2 regions of the Comamonas sp. 26 genome follow, and region 1 is predicted to be linked to the other one. Evidence: riboswitches for the same ligand, from Rfam matches in the RefSeq annotation. Region 1 holds a riboswitch; the other holds the start of a gene.
The links. Region 1 has a riboswitch for glycine ahead of CLU84_RS06185 (trimeric intracellular cation channel family protein). Riboswitches for the same ligand answer to the same signal wherever they lie in the genome.
Positions count from the first base shown of each region.

Region 2: linked by a shared signal. The riboswitch ahead of gcvT (glycine cleavage system aminomethyltransferase GcvT) and the one ahead of CLU84_RS06185 (trimeric intracellular cation channel family protein) in region 1 are both predicted to bind glycine.

Region 1 covers NZ_PEFL01000001.1:1,352,270-1,357,620, forward strand. The annotation lists gene mnmC (FAD-dependent 5-carboxymethylaminomethyl-2-thiouridine(34) oxidoreductase MnmC) at 1-1,559, opposite strand, end outside; gene CLU84_RS06185 (trimeric intracellular cation channel family protein) at 1,731-2,396, opposite strand; glycine riboswitch at 2,449-2,568, opposite strand; glycine riboswitch at 2,582-2,673, opposite strand; gene CLU84_RS06190 (oxidative damage protection protein) at 2,964-3,239, opposite strand; gene CLU84_RS06195 (sulfate ABC transporter substrate-binding protein) at 3,386-4,420, shown strand; gene CLU84_RS22325 (hypothetical protein) at 4,480-4,683, shown strand; gene ssuE (NADPH-dependent FMN reductase) at 4,837-5,351, shown strand, end outside.
Region 2 covers NZ_PEFL01000001.1:2,220,547-2,225,897, reverse strand. The annotation lists gene gcvP (aminomethyl-transferring glycine dehydrogenase) at 1-62, opposite strand, end outside; gene gcvH (glycine cleavage system protein GcvH) at 168-542, opposite strand; gene gcvT (glycine cleavage system aminomethyltransferase GcvT) at 661-1,797, opposite strand; glycine riboswitch at 1,864-1,991, opposite strand; glycine riboswitch at 2,010-2,120, opposite strand; gene CLU84_RS10260 (MBL fold metallo-hydrolase) at 2,172-3,245, opposite strand; gene CLU84_RS10255 (hypothetical protein) at 3,418-3,903, opposite strand; gene CLU84_RS10250 (DHA2 family efflux MFS transporter permease subunit) at 4,041-5,351, opposite strand, start outside.

The DNA.
Region 1 (5,351 bases):
CGCTCGAAGGTGGAGCCCATGATCCATTGGTGCGGGCTGGTAGGGGCGTCACCCGGAAAGTCCGGTACCAGATTGCCGTGGCCGTTGACCGGGAAGGGCGGCATGGCCGCCTGAGTCTGTGCCGTATGCTCGGCCACGCTGACTTGCCCGCGTATGGCTTGCAGCTCCCACAGTCCGGCATTCATGCCACTGGCTTGCAGCAGTGTTTTGCTGGCCGGGCCCAGCGCCAGAACCAGCATGTCGGCCTGGGCAATGCTCTGGCCCTGCAGGTTCAACACCTGCCACTGACCGTTGACTTCATCGCGCTGCAGCCTGGCGGCATCGGTATTGCCCTGCCACTGAATAAGGGTCGATTGCATCAAAGCCCGTACCAGTTGCGCAGGCCTGACCCAGCCCGCCTGCGCGTGCCACAGGGCGTGGCTGTCATCAGGCAAGCGGGCGGCTTGCAGATGCTGAGCAGTAGCGGGCTTGCTCCACTGCAGGCCCCAGCCGTGCTCGGCGCTGCCTGTCTTCAGCCATTGCGGTGGTAGGTGGGCGGGCTCGTTCAGGTCATGCTCCAGCACGCCGCCATGGGCCCAGTCCTCGTCCGTTTGCAGTTTTTGGGCAGCGCTCAGTTGCTGCAAAGTTTGTAGCGTGGTGCGCACGCCGCTGCGGGACAGACGCGATAAAACACTGTCATCGGGTGAGACATGGGGGCAGAACAACCCTGCAGGCAGACCCGATGCACCGGCAGCGGGCTGCGCAGCACTGTCGAGCACGGTGACTTGCCAGCCCCGCCTTGCCAGACTGGCTGCGGCGGCTGCACCGGCCAGCCCCGCACCCAGCACCAGGCAGTGGCCTGGTTGTTTGACGGGCGCAGGCAGCCCATCCGCACGGTGGCGGGGCTCCCACGCAGGGTTGTAGCTGGCCTGCAGGTTGTGTCGCTTGGGAGGCGTTCCCGGCACTTTTTTGACGTCAAAGCCCTGTGTCTTCAGGGCTTGCCGCACGCTGCCAGCCACGCACCAGGTCGCCAGCTGCGTGCCACGGCGGCAGTGGCGGGCGATGTTTTTCATGGCATCTTCATCCCATAGCTCGGGGTTGAGCTGGGGCGAAAAGCCATCGAGGTAGACGCTATCTGCCGTGAGCTGCTGCTTGCGCAGCATGGTCTGTGCCGGGCCTATATACAGCGTCAGCAGAACTTGGCCCTCTTCAAAAGACAGGCGGTGCACGCCTGGCAGCAGCCCCCACCACTGCTCGGCCAGTTGCAGGCCCAGTGCGCGCAGCTGGTCATCTGCAGGCAAGGACTGCAGCAGGTCTTCGCGAGAGACGGGAAACGCCTCAACCGAAACGAAATGCAGCAGCCGCGTGCGCTGCGGGTCAGCTTTCCAGGCCGCCCAGGTCACCAGAAAGTTCAGGCCAAAGCCAAAACCGGTTTCCAGAATCCGCCATTGCGGCGTATTGGCCCATGCAGCAGGCAGGCCGCAGCCGCCCAGAAAGACATGGGTAGCCTGATCGAGGCCGCCATCTTCGCTGCGATAGCGATCCTGAAAACGAGAGCTGTAGGGGGTGCCATCAGGCATCCATGTGATGGGTTCAGACATGGCAGGGGAAAACGCATCCACAAGGCGTGATGCTTAAAACTGGTGCGGTGTAAGTATCAGGGACAGCGAGCAAGAGCCGTCTCGCAGCGAGGCTGTCGTCCCCCTCTCGCAGAGAGAGGGGGAAGCCGCAAAGCGGCTCAGGGGGGAAGTTTATTCCCAGCGTTGCTGGTAGGAGAAGACAGGAAGACGCCATTTAAAACGAATGGCCGCCATACGAAAGGCCAAGCCACCGGCAAAACAGACGATGGTGCTGATATTGGGGCTGACATCCAGGTGACGCAGGCCCAGGAACATCAGGCATACGGCCAGCGACACGCTGGCATATAGCTCGCGGCGGAAGACGACGGGCACCTGGTTGCACAGCACATCACGCAAAATGCCGCCGCTGATGCCGGTAATCATGCCCGCCATGATGACGACGATGGTGGGGTAGCCCAGCTCCAGCGCGGTGTTGCAGCCGATCAGCGAGAAGGCGATCAGGCCCATGGCGTCCAGCAGCAAAAACACTTGCTTGAGTCTGTGCATGTGGCGTGCAATCACCGTGGTCAGCAGGCCGAAGCTGATGACCAGATACACATATTCGGGATGCTGCGTCCAGCCAATCGGGTAGTGGCCCAGCACCATGTCACGAATGGTGCCGCCGCCAAGGGCTGTGACAAAGGCAATGACGACGACGCCAAAGATATCCATATTGCGCCGGCCCGCAGCAAGCGCGCCGGACATGGCTTCGGCAGTGATGGCCACCAGATAGATGACCAGCATGACGGTGAAATTGGCGGTCTGGAACGAGTCCAGCAAAGAGACGGAAGGAAGCATGACGGCACTTGAAAATAGACCAGCCACTCACATCAACAGGAGTGTCTGGTTTGCCTCTCCCGCTGTCCTTTTACCTGAGAGTTGCGCATGTGCACCTTCGCGGTGGACATGCTTGCCCCTTCGGTGAGCCCTGCAAACTTGTGATTGCGGGCTGCTCTCCAGTTGGCGATATCCGGGCCTTGTCTGACCCACCTGCGGTACTTATTGCCTGAGCGATTATGGGAGTTTGCGCCTTCGGCGGGAACCGTTGCAGGTTCCGCTCTCCCGCAGGATGGGCGCGATTTTAGCCAGTTATGGCGGTGTTTTACGGGTTAGTACCTGTGTTGCCTGGGTTTGATGATCTGTTTTTTGTTTTATTTGAAGTCTGGCTTTTCGTTGGCGGCTGCGATGGCGATGATGGAAAGTTAATTTTGATAGCTGCTCGCGCTTGCTGTGCTTGGGGTATAGGCAGGTTTTCCTTGATGCCTGACTGTGACAAATCTGGCGCCTTTGGCCGCAGCCAGCAACAAAAAAGCCCCGGGCAATGCCACGGGGCTTTTGTATCTGAGGTCTCTGACTCAGGCGAGCTTACTCAGCGCTTGGAGGCACGTAGCCCTGAGCCGCATCTGCTCCGCCACCAAAGAAATGATTTTCCATCTGACGGGACAGGTACTGGCGGGCGCGCGCGTCGGCCAGGTTCAGGCGGTTTTCATTGATCAGCATGGTCTGGTGCTTGAGCCAGTCGGCCCAGGCCTGCTTGCTCACGCTTTCATAGATGCGCTTGCCCAGTTCGCCGGGTGCAGGGGGAAAGTCCAGGCCTTCTGCATCCTGATCCAGCTTGATGCAATGAACGGTACGTGCCATGTGTAGGGTCCTCTTGTGTGATTACAGATGTTTAGGTAATAACAAACTGAAATCTTAGTAGTTTGAGTTTTAAGACTGCGGATCAAGAATGCATAGCAACGGGGGAGAAGAAGCCCGTTATCCATTCACTCCAAGAACACAGTCCAATGAAAAATCGTCGCAACTTTATCAAGTTTCCTCTGGCTGCCGGTCTGATTGCTGGCTTGACCCTCTCCGCTCTGCCCACATTGCCTGCTTTTGCACAACAAAGCGGCGTGCAATTGCTCAACGTGTCCTATGACCCGACTCGTGAGCTGTATGTGAATTACAACCAGGCGTTTGCCAAGCACTGGAAGGCCACGCAGAACCAGGATGTGACCATCAAGCAGTCGCACGGTGGCTCGGGCAAGCAGGCGCGCTCCATCATTGACGGTATTGATGCTGATGTCGCCACGCTGGCGCTGGCCGGTGATATTGATGCGCTGGTCAAGAACGGCAATGTCAAGGCTGACTGGCAAAAGCGCCTGCCGCACAACAGCGCGCCTTATAGCTCGACCATTGTGTTTCTGGTGAAAAAGGGCAACCCCAAGGGCATCAAGGACTGGGACGATCTGGTCAAGCCCGGCGTGCAGGTAATTACGCCCAACCCCAAGACCTCGGGCGGTGCCCGCTGGAACTATCTGGCCGCCTGGGAGTTTGCCAAGCGCAAGTACGGCGGTGATGCGCAGGCCAAGGATTTCATCACCAAGCTCTACAAGAACGTGCCCGTGCTGGACACCGGCGCGCGTGGCTCCACCGTGACCTTTGTGCAGCGTGGTCTGGGCGATGTGCTGCTGGCCTGGGAAAACGAAGCCTATCTGGCGCTCAAGGAATTTGGCCCTGAGAAGTTCCAGATCATTGCGCCTTCGCTGTCCATCCTGGCTGAGCCTTCGGTAGCCGTGGTCGACAAGGTGGTGGACAAGCGCGGCACGCGTGCCGTGGCCGAGGCTTATCTGAAGTACCTGTACTCCGAAGACGCCCAGCGCATTGCCGGCAAGAACTTCTACCGCCCCACCGATGCCAAGGTGGCGACCGAGTTCGCCAGCCAGTTCCCCAAGCTGGAGCTGTTCACCATCGACAAGGCCTTTGGCGGCTGGGCTGCGGCTGACAAGGCGCACTTTGCCGACGGCGGCAGCTTCGACCAGATTTACGCCAAGAAGTAAGCACAGCGCGGCGGGCTGGCCCGCCGCACACCAGATCACAGCAACAACAGGAGCGGGTAATGAGCAATTTCTGGAGCCGTCTGGGACAGTCTTTTTTGAGCGCAGGAGCCATGAATGCACGCCAGCCGCTGTTGGCGTGGGAGGCTTCGTGGGACGAGGCCGAGGCACTGATTGCCAGCGGCAAGCTGTGGCCTGAGCCGCAGCAAACTCAGGCCGGGAGCAGGGAAGCGGAGACATCCCCCGGCACGGCGCAGCAGCCTTGAAGCCCTCAACACCACCTTTGATACCTTGTGATATGAAGCCTTGCCGTACGTTTGTACCGCCTGTGGCTTTGCACCTTGTCTGAAACGCCAATCTACGATTTTCCGGGCCCTGTTCGCAGCTCCTAAAGCACTCCCACAAAGATAAGCCAAGCCATGTCGATTTTGCTGATTGCCGGAAGTCCCACACAGCCCTCGCGCTCCACATCCTTGCTGCATGCCGTGGCGAGCCGTCTGCAGGCGCAGGGCCTGAGCACTGAACCCGTGCTGCAGCTCAACCAGCTGGACCCCGCAGCGCTGCTACTAGCCCAGTTTGATCACGCCGAAATTCGAGCCATCACAGACCGTGTGGCGCAGGCCGATGCCGTGGTGGTAGCTACGCCGGTCTACAAAGCGGCTTATAGCGGGCTGCTTAAGGTTTTTCTCGACGTGCTGCCCCAGACCGCGCTCAAAGGCAAGCTGGTTTTGCCGCTGGCCACAGGCGGCAGCCCCCACCATATGCTGGCGCTGGACTATGCCCTGCGCCCCGTGCTGCAGTCGCTGGGTGCGCGCCACATCCTGCCGGGCATTTACGCCACCGATCAAGGCGTGCCCTTGTTGCCCGAAGGCGGCTATGGCCTTACCCCGGATATTGCCGAACGGCTGGACGACGCCGCCCAGTTGCTGGCCAC
Region 2 (5,351 bases), 870 kb from region 1:
AACTCGCGGGAGTTTTCCAGAGACTCCAGCGAAGCAACGGGAGCGGGGGGCGACATCAGCATGGGAGGGACCTATTCTCGAAAGCTGTGACTGGCAAGCACCGGCAAGTGGTGTCGGACGTTTGCCATAAAAAAACGGCCTTCGCGTCTGCGAAGGCCGTGTGCCAATTAATTGTCCTTGGCGAAGTCGTTGTAAGCGGTTTCTTCCATCAGACCTTCGAGCTCGCTCACATCGCTCATCTTGACCTTGAAGAACCAGCCGGTGCTCAGCGGGTCGCTGTTGGCCAGTGCGGGGTCGTCGCGCAGGGCTTCGTTGACTTCGATGATTTCGCCGGTCACGGGCATGTAGACATCAGCGGCGGCCTTGACGGACTCAACCACGCCAGCGACATCGCCAGCCTTGAAGGTGGAGCCGACTGCGGGCAGGTCCACAAACACCACATCGCCCAGCGCGTCTTGCGCGTGGACGGTGATGCCGACGATGGCGGCATTGGTGTCAGCGACGTTGATCCATTCGTGTTCTTTGGAATACTTGATGCTCATGGAAGGCTCCAGATGGGGGATTCGGGGAATCAGATGTTTGAGAAAGGTCCAGCGCGCACTTTAGCGGCGTTCTGTGACCTGTTTGGCGAACTGGCCTGACTGTTCTGCGGTGGCAGCCTTAGCCGCGGTAGTAATGGGTGGGCACAAACGGCGTGGCAGCTACCTTCATGCGCACGGGCTTGCCGCGCACCATGGCGAAAATCTCGGTATCCACTGCCGCATAGTCGGGCTGCACATAGGCCAGCGCCACAGGCTGGTTCAGCGTGGGGCTGAGCAGGCCGCTGGTGATGTGGCCGATATGCTGGCCGTCCATGTTCTCCAGCACCGCAGGCTCGCGCACGGGAATGCGCTCAAGGGCCACAAGCCCCACACGCTTGCGCGTGAGCTGCTGCGGATTTTGCAGCTGCGCAAGCACAATGGCCGCGCCGGGAAAGCCGCCTTCGCGTTCACCGCCGGTGCGGCGTACCTTCTGGATAGCCCAGTTCAGCGCGCCTTCCACCGGGGTTGTGGTGGTGTCGATATCGTTGCCGTACAGGCACAGACCCGCTTCTAGACGCAAAGAGTTGCGCGCGCCCAGACCAATGGGTGCGACTTCGGGCTGGGCCAGCAATGTCTCGGCCAGAGCCTCGGCAGCGTCGCTGGGCACGGAAATTTCAAAACCGTCCTCGCCCGTATAGCCGCTGCGCGTGATGTAGAGCGCGTGGCCTTGCCAGTCAAAGTGATTGCCAGTCATGAAGACCAGATCGCTCACGCCGGGGATCAGCCGGGCCAGCGCAGTTACGGCTTGTGGGCCTTGCAGCGCCAGCAGGCCGCGGTCGGGCAGGGGCAGGACTTTGCAGCGCTGGCCTATGTGTTTTTGGATATGCGCAATATCGGCCGCCTTGCAGGCACCGTTGACGATGAGGAACAGGTCGTTGCCCCGGTTGACGAACATCAGGTCGTCCAGAATGCCGCCTTGCTCGTTGAGCAGCAGGCCGTAGCGTTGCTTGTGCAGACCAAGACCTATGATGTCAACGGGCATCAGCGATTCAAGCGCAGCCGCTGCGTCAGGGCCGCGCAGCAGCAACTGACCCATGTGCGAAACATCGAACAGGCCTGCGGCTTTGCGGGTGTGGAGATGCTCGGCCATCAGTCCCTGAGGGTACTGAACGGGCATGGAGTAACCGGCAAACGGCACCATGCGGGCGCCTAGTCTCTGGTGCAGGGCAAACAGCGGCGTGGTGCGCAGGTCGGAAGAAATATCGGCAACAGTCACAGGCAAGCGCTCCGGTCATTCAAACCAAGATGAGTGGCTATGCACGGCGGCTGCCATGCCTAGCGGGCTTGCCCTGCTGTCCGCTTTACCTGAGAGATTCGCCGCCGCAGTGAAGTCGGGCGGTTTGCTCCTTCGGTGGATGCCATCACCTAGCGCAATTGCGTAGTGCGGCATCTCTCTCCAGCAAGGAACGCTGCCTGCATTCAGCGCGGCAGCGCTTGTCAGTCCTTTTGCCTGAGCGTTTGGGCACCAGGTGGGGTGTCTGCGCCTTCGGCGGTGCGTTGCAGCGTGAAGCTGAGAGCACTCTCTCCTGACAGTGGCAATTCTAGTAGAACTGTCTGACCAGCCCTGAATAGTTTCTGGCAGGCTGGGGTTTACGATAGCTCTGGCACAGAGGCCGCAGTGAATGCGTTTTGGGGCATGCAGGCCCGCCACCAAGGGCTGCAGGCGTGGGGCTGGTTCAGGTCGATACGCTCGCCCATCATGGGTGTGGCGACGGGGATGGCTTGCTGCTGGCCCAGATACAAAATCTGCTCGAAGGGGTCCCACCACGCGTGCATGGCCAGATTGAAGGTGCCGTTGTGAATCGGCAGCAGCCAGCGGCCCTGCAGGTCCTGATGGGCTTGCAGCGTTTGCTGTGGGTGCATGTGAACATAGGGCCAGTGCTCGTCATAGGCACCGGTTTCCATCAGCGTCAGATCAAAGGGGCCAAAGCGCTGGCCTATCTCTTTAAAACCGTCAAAGTAGCCGCCATCGCCACTGAAGAAAACGCGCAGTGGCAATGCGCTCTGCAAATCTTCAATCACCCACGATGCCCACAGCGTACGGTTCCCGTCGCCAAGCCCACGGCCTGAAAAGTGCTGGGCGGGTGTGGCGGTCATGCGCAGGCCATTGACTTCGCTGCTCTGCCACCAGTCGTGCTGGCGGACTTTTGCGGCGGGAACGCCCCAGTCCATGAGTCGGTCACCCACGCCAAGCGTGCAAAGGAATACGCCCACTTTGGGAGCCAGCGCACGGATGGTGGCACGGTCCAGATGGTCGTAATGATCGTGCGAGAGGATGACGCCATGCAGCGGGGGTAGTTCATGCAGCGCAACTGGCGGTGCATGAAAACGTTTGGGCCCGGCAAAGGAAAACGGCGAAGCGCGCAGAGAGAAGACGGGGTCCGTCAGCCACCAGCCGCCGCGCAGCTTGATCAACACAGTGGAGTGACCTAGGCGGTACAGGCTGCGCTCAGGCGCGGCATCCAGCGCGGCGCGGCTGAGTTTTTGTAGGGGAAGTGCGCTGCCGGGCTCGGTGTTGGCGGGCTTGTTGAACAGAAATTTCCACAGCGTTCTGGCATCCGGCTTGGGGCCGTTGGCTGGGCGCGGATGGACGTTGTGAAAGAGCCCGTCCCGGTTCTGGGGCGATGCCTGATAGTCAGCGATTGAAGATGAAAAGCGAATCAAGTGCAGGGCCTGAAGTCAGTCAGAGTGAATAGTTGAGGCTGGGCTTGTGCACTGCAAGCACAAACTTGCAAGCAGCCGTATCTGAGTGAAAGGTTCGGATTAAGAGCGGCTAACGCTACCCAGCAAACCGGAGGTTTGCGTTTGAGGCGAAGCAACGACGTATTAAGGTGCTCTAAGGTGTATTCGCCACCGGTTCATTGATGGGCGGAAAGATCAATTCATAAGGCTGCTCGAAGCAGGTGGTGACGGGCTGGCCCTGGCGCATGCCGGGCTTGAACTTCCAGCGTGTAAGCGACGTCTGAATGGTTTTCACGATGCGTGGGTCGGTCTTGGCGGGTTGCCAGAGCACGCGGCCCAGCTCGCCTTGAGGAGTGACTTCAAGCAAGAAGGTGACGGTGGTGTGAAGCCCTTTGGGAAACCAGCTGGACTGGATGATCGGGCTTGTCTGGCGGCGCAGCTGGGGTTGCTGATCCAGCTGGGCCATAGGAATGCATTCTGTGCGTGTCCATTCTGGCCATGATGGCTGGCTCACCGTGGCTTGCGCGCTCTCCGTATTGCCGGGCTTATCCGGTGCAACCGTGGTGCAGGCACCAAGCACCACGGTTGCGAGGGTAATGGCGCAGATGGCCGCAGGGCGGGAGAAGTTTGAAATAGGCATGAAAGTATTCTTGCCCAAGTTCCAATAAGCGCCTTTTTCTCTCAAAAAAATAGCTACCAACGCTGATGGATAAAGCGCTGGCAGCTATTTTGGCTTGAAGCTTGGCGTTACTACTCTGTGCTTTTACTCTGCGTTTCTCAATGCGCGCCAGCGGCTGCGTCTGCTCCGCCACCGGCCTGCGGAGCAGGGCGCTTGGTGAACCAGATCAGCACGATCAGGCTCAGGAACAGAAAGGACGATGCCAGAAAGATATCGTCCGCAGCGCGGGTGAAGGCTTGCTGGTCAATCAGCCGGTTGATCTGTGCATAGGCCTGCTCTGCACTCATGCCCGCCGCCTGCAATTGCTTTACGGTGATGGCAAACGTGCCCTGGCCTTGCACCAGCAGCTCTGTGAGGTGAGCGTGGTGCATGGAGGCCCGGTTTTCCCACAGGGTCGTGGCAATGGAGGTGCCCATTGCACCCGCCGTAATCCGCACAAAGTTGGACAGGCCTGCGGCTGCCGGAATGCGATCTGGCGTCAGCCCGCTGAGCGTGATGGTGGTCAGCGGAATGAAGAAGAAGGCCATGGCGCCGCCCTGAATCAGCGTGGGAATCAGGATATGACCGAAGTCCGTCTCTACAGTGAACTTCGAGCGCATCCACAGTACCAGCGCAAACACCATGAAGGCAGCAGTCGCCATCTTGCGCGGGTCCCAGACGGCGACTTTGCGGCCGACGATGGGCGTCAGAATAATCGCCAGTATCCCCACGGGCGCCAGTGCCAGACCGGCTGAGGTGGAGGTGTAACCCATCCACTGCTGCAGCCACAGGGGCAGCAGCACCACATTGCCAAAGAACAGGCCGTAGGCAATCGACAGCGAAATCGAGCCGGCCGCAAAGTTGCGCCGCTTGAACAGGCGCAGGTCGACTACCGGGTGGGCATCGGTCAGTTCCCAGACCACGAACACGGCAAAGGCAACGACGGCGATCACGGCAAAAGCAATGATTTCATTGGAGGCAAACCAGTCCAGCTCCTTGCCCTTGTCCAGCATCAGCTGCAGCGCGGCGACCCAGAGCACCAGCAGGCTCAGGCCCACGGTGTCGATGGGCAGCTTGCGTGTCGGCGTCTCGCGGCTGCGGTACAGGCTCCAGGTCATGACAGCCGAGAGCAGGCCCACGGGCACGTTGATGTAGAAAATCCACGGCCAGGAGATGTTGTCTGTAATCCAGCCGCCCAAAAGCGGCCCTACCACGGGGGCCACCAGCGTGGTAACCCCCCAAAGTGATAGCGCCACCCCTGCCATGGCCGGGGGGTAGCTGGCTAAAAGCAGGGTTTGCGACAGCGGAATCATGGGCCCGGCGACCAGGCCTTGCAGCACGCGAAAGAACACCAGCATCTCTAGCGAGTGAGCAAAGCCGCAAAGCCAGGAGGTCAGCACGAACAGCAGCACGCTCATGGTGAACAGGCG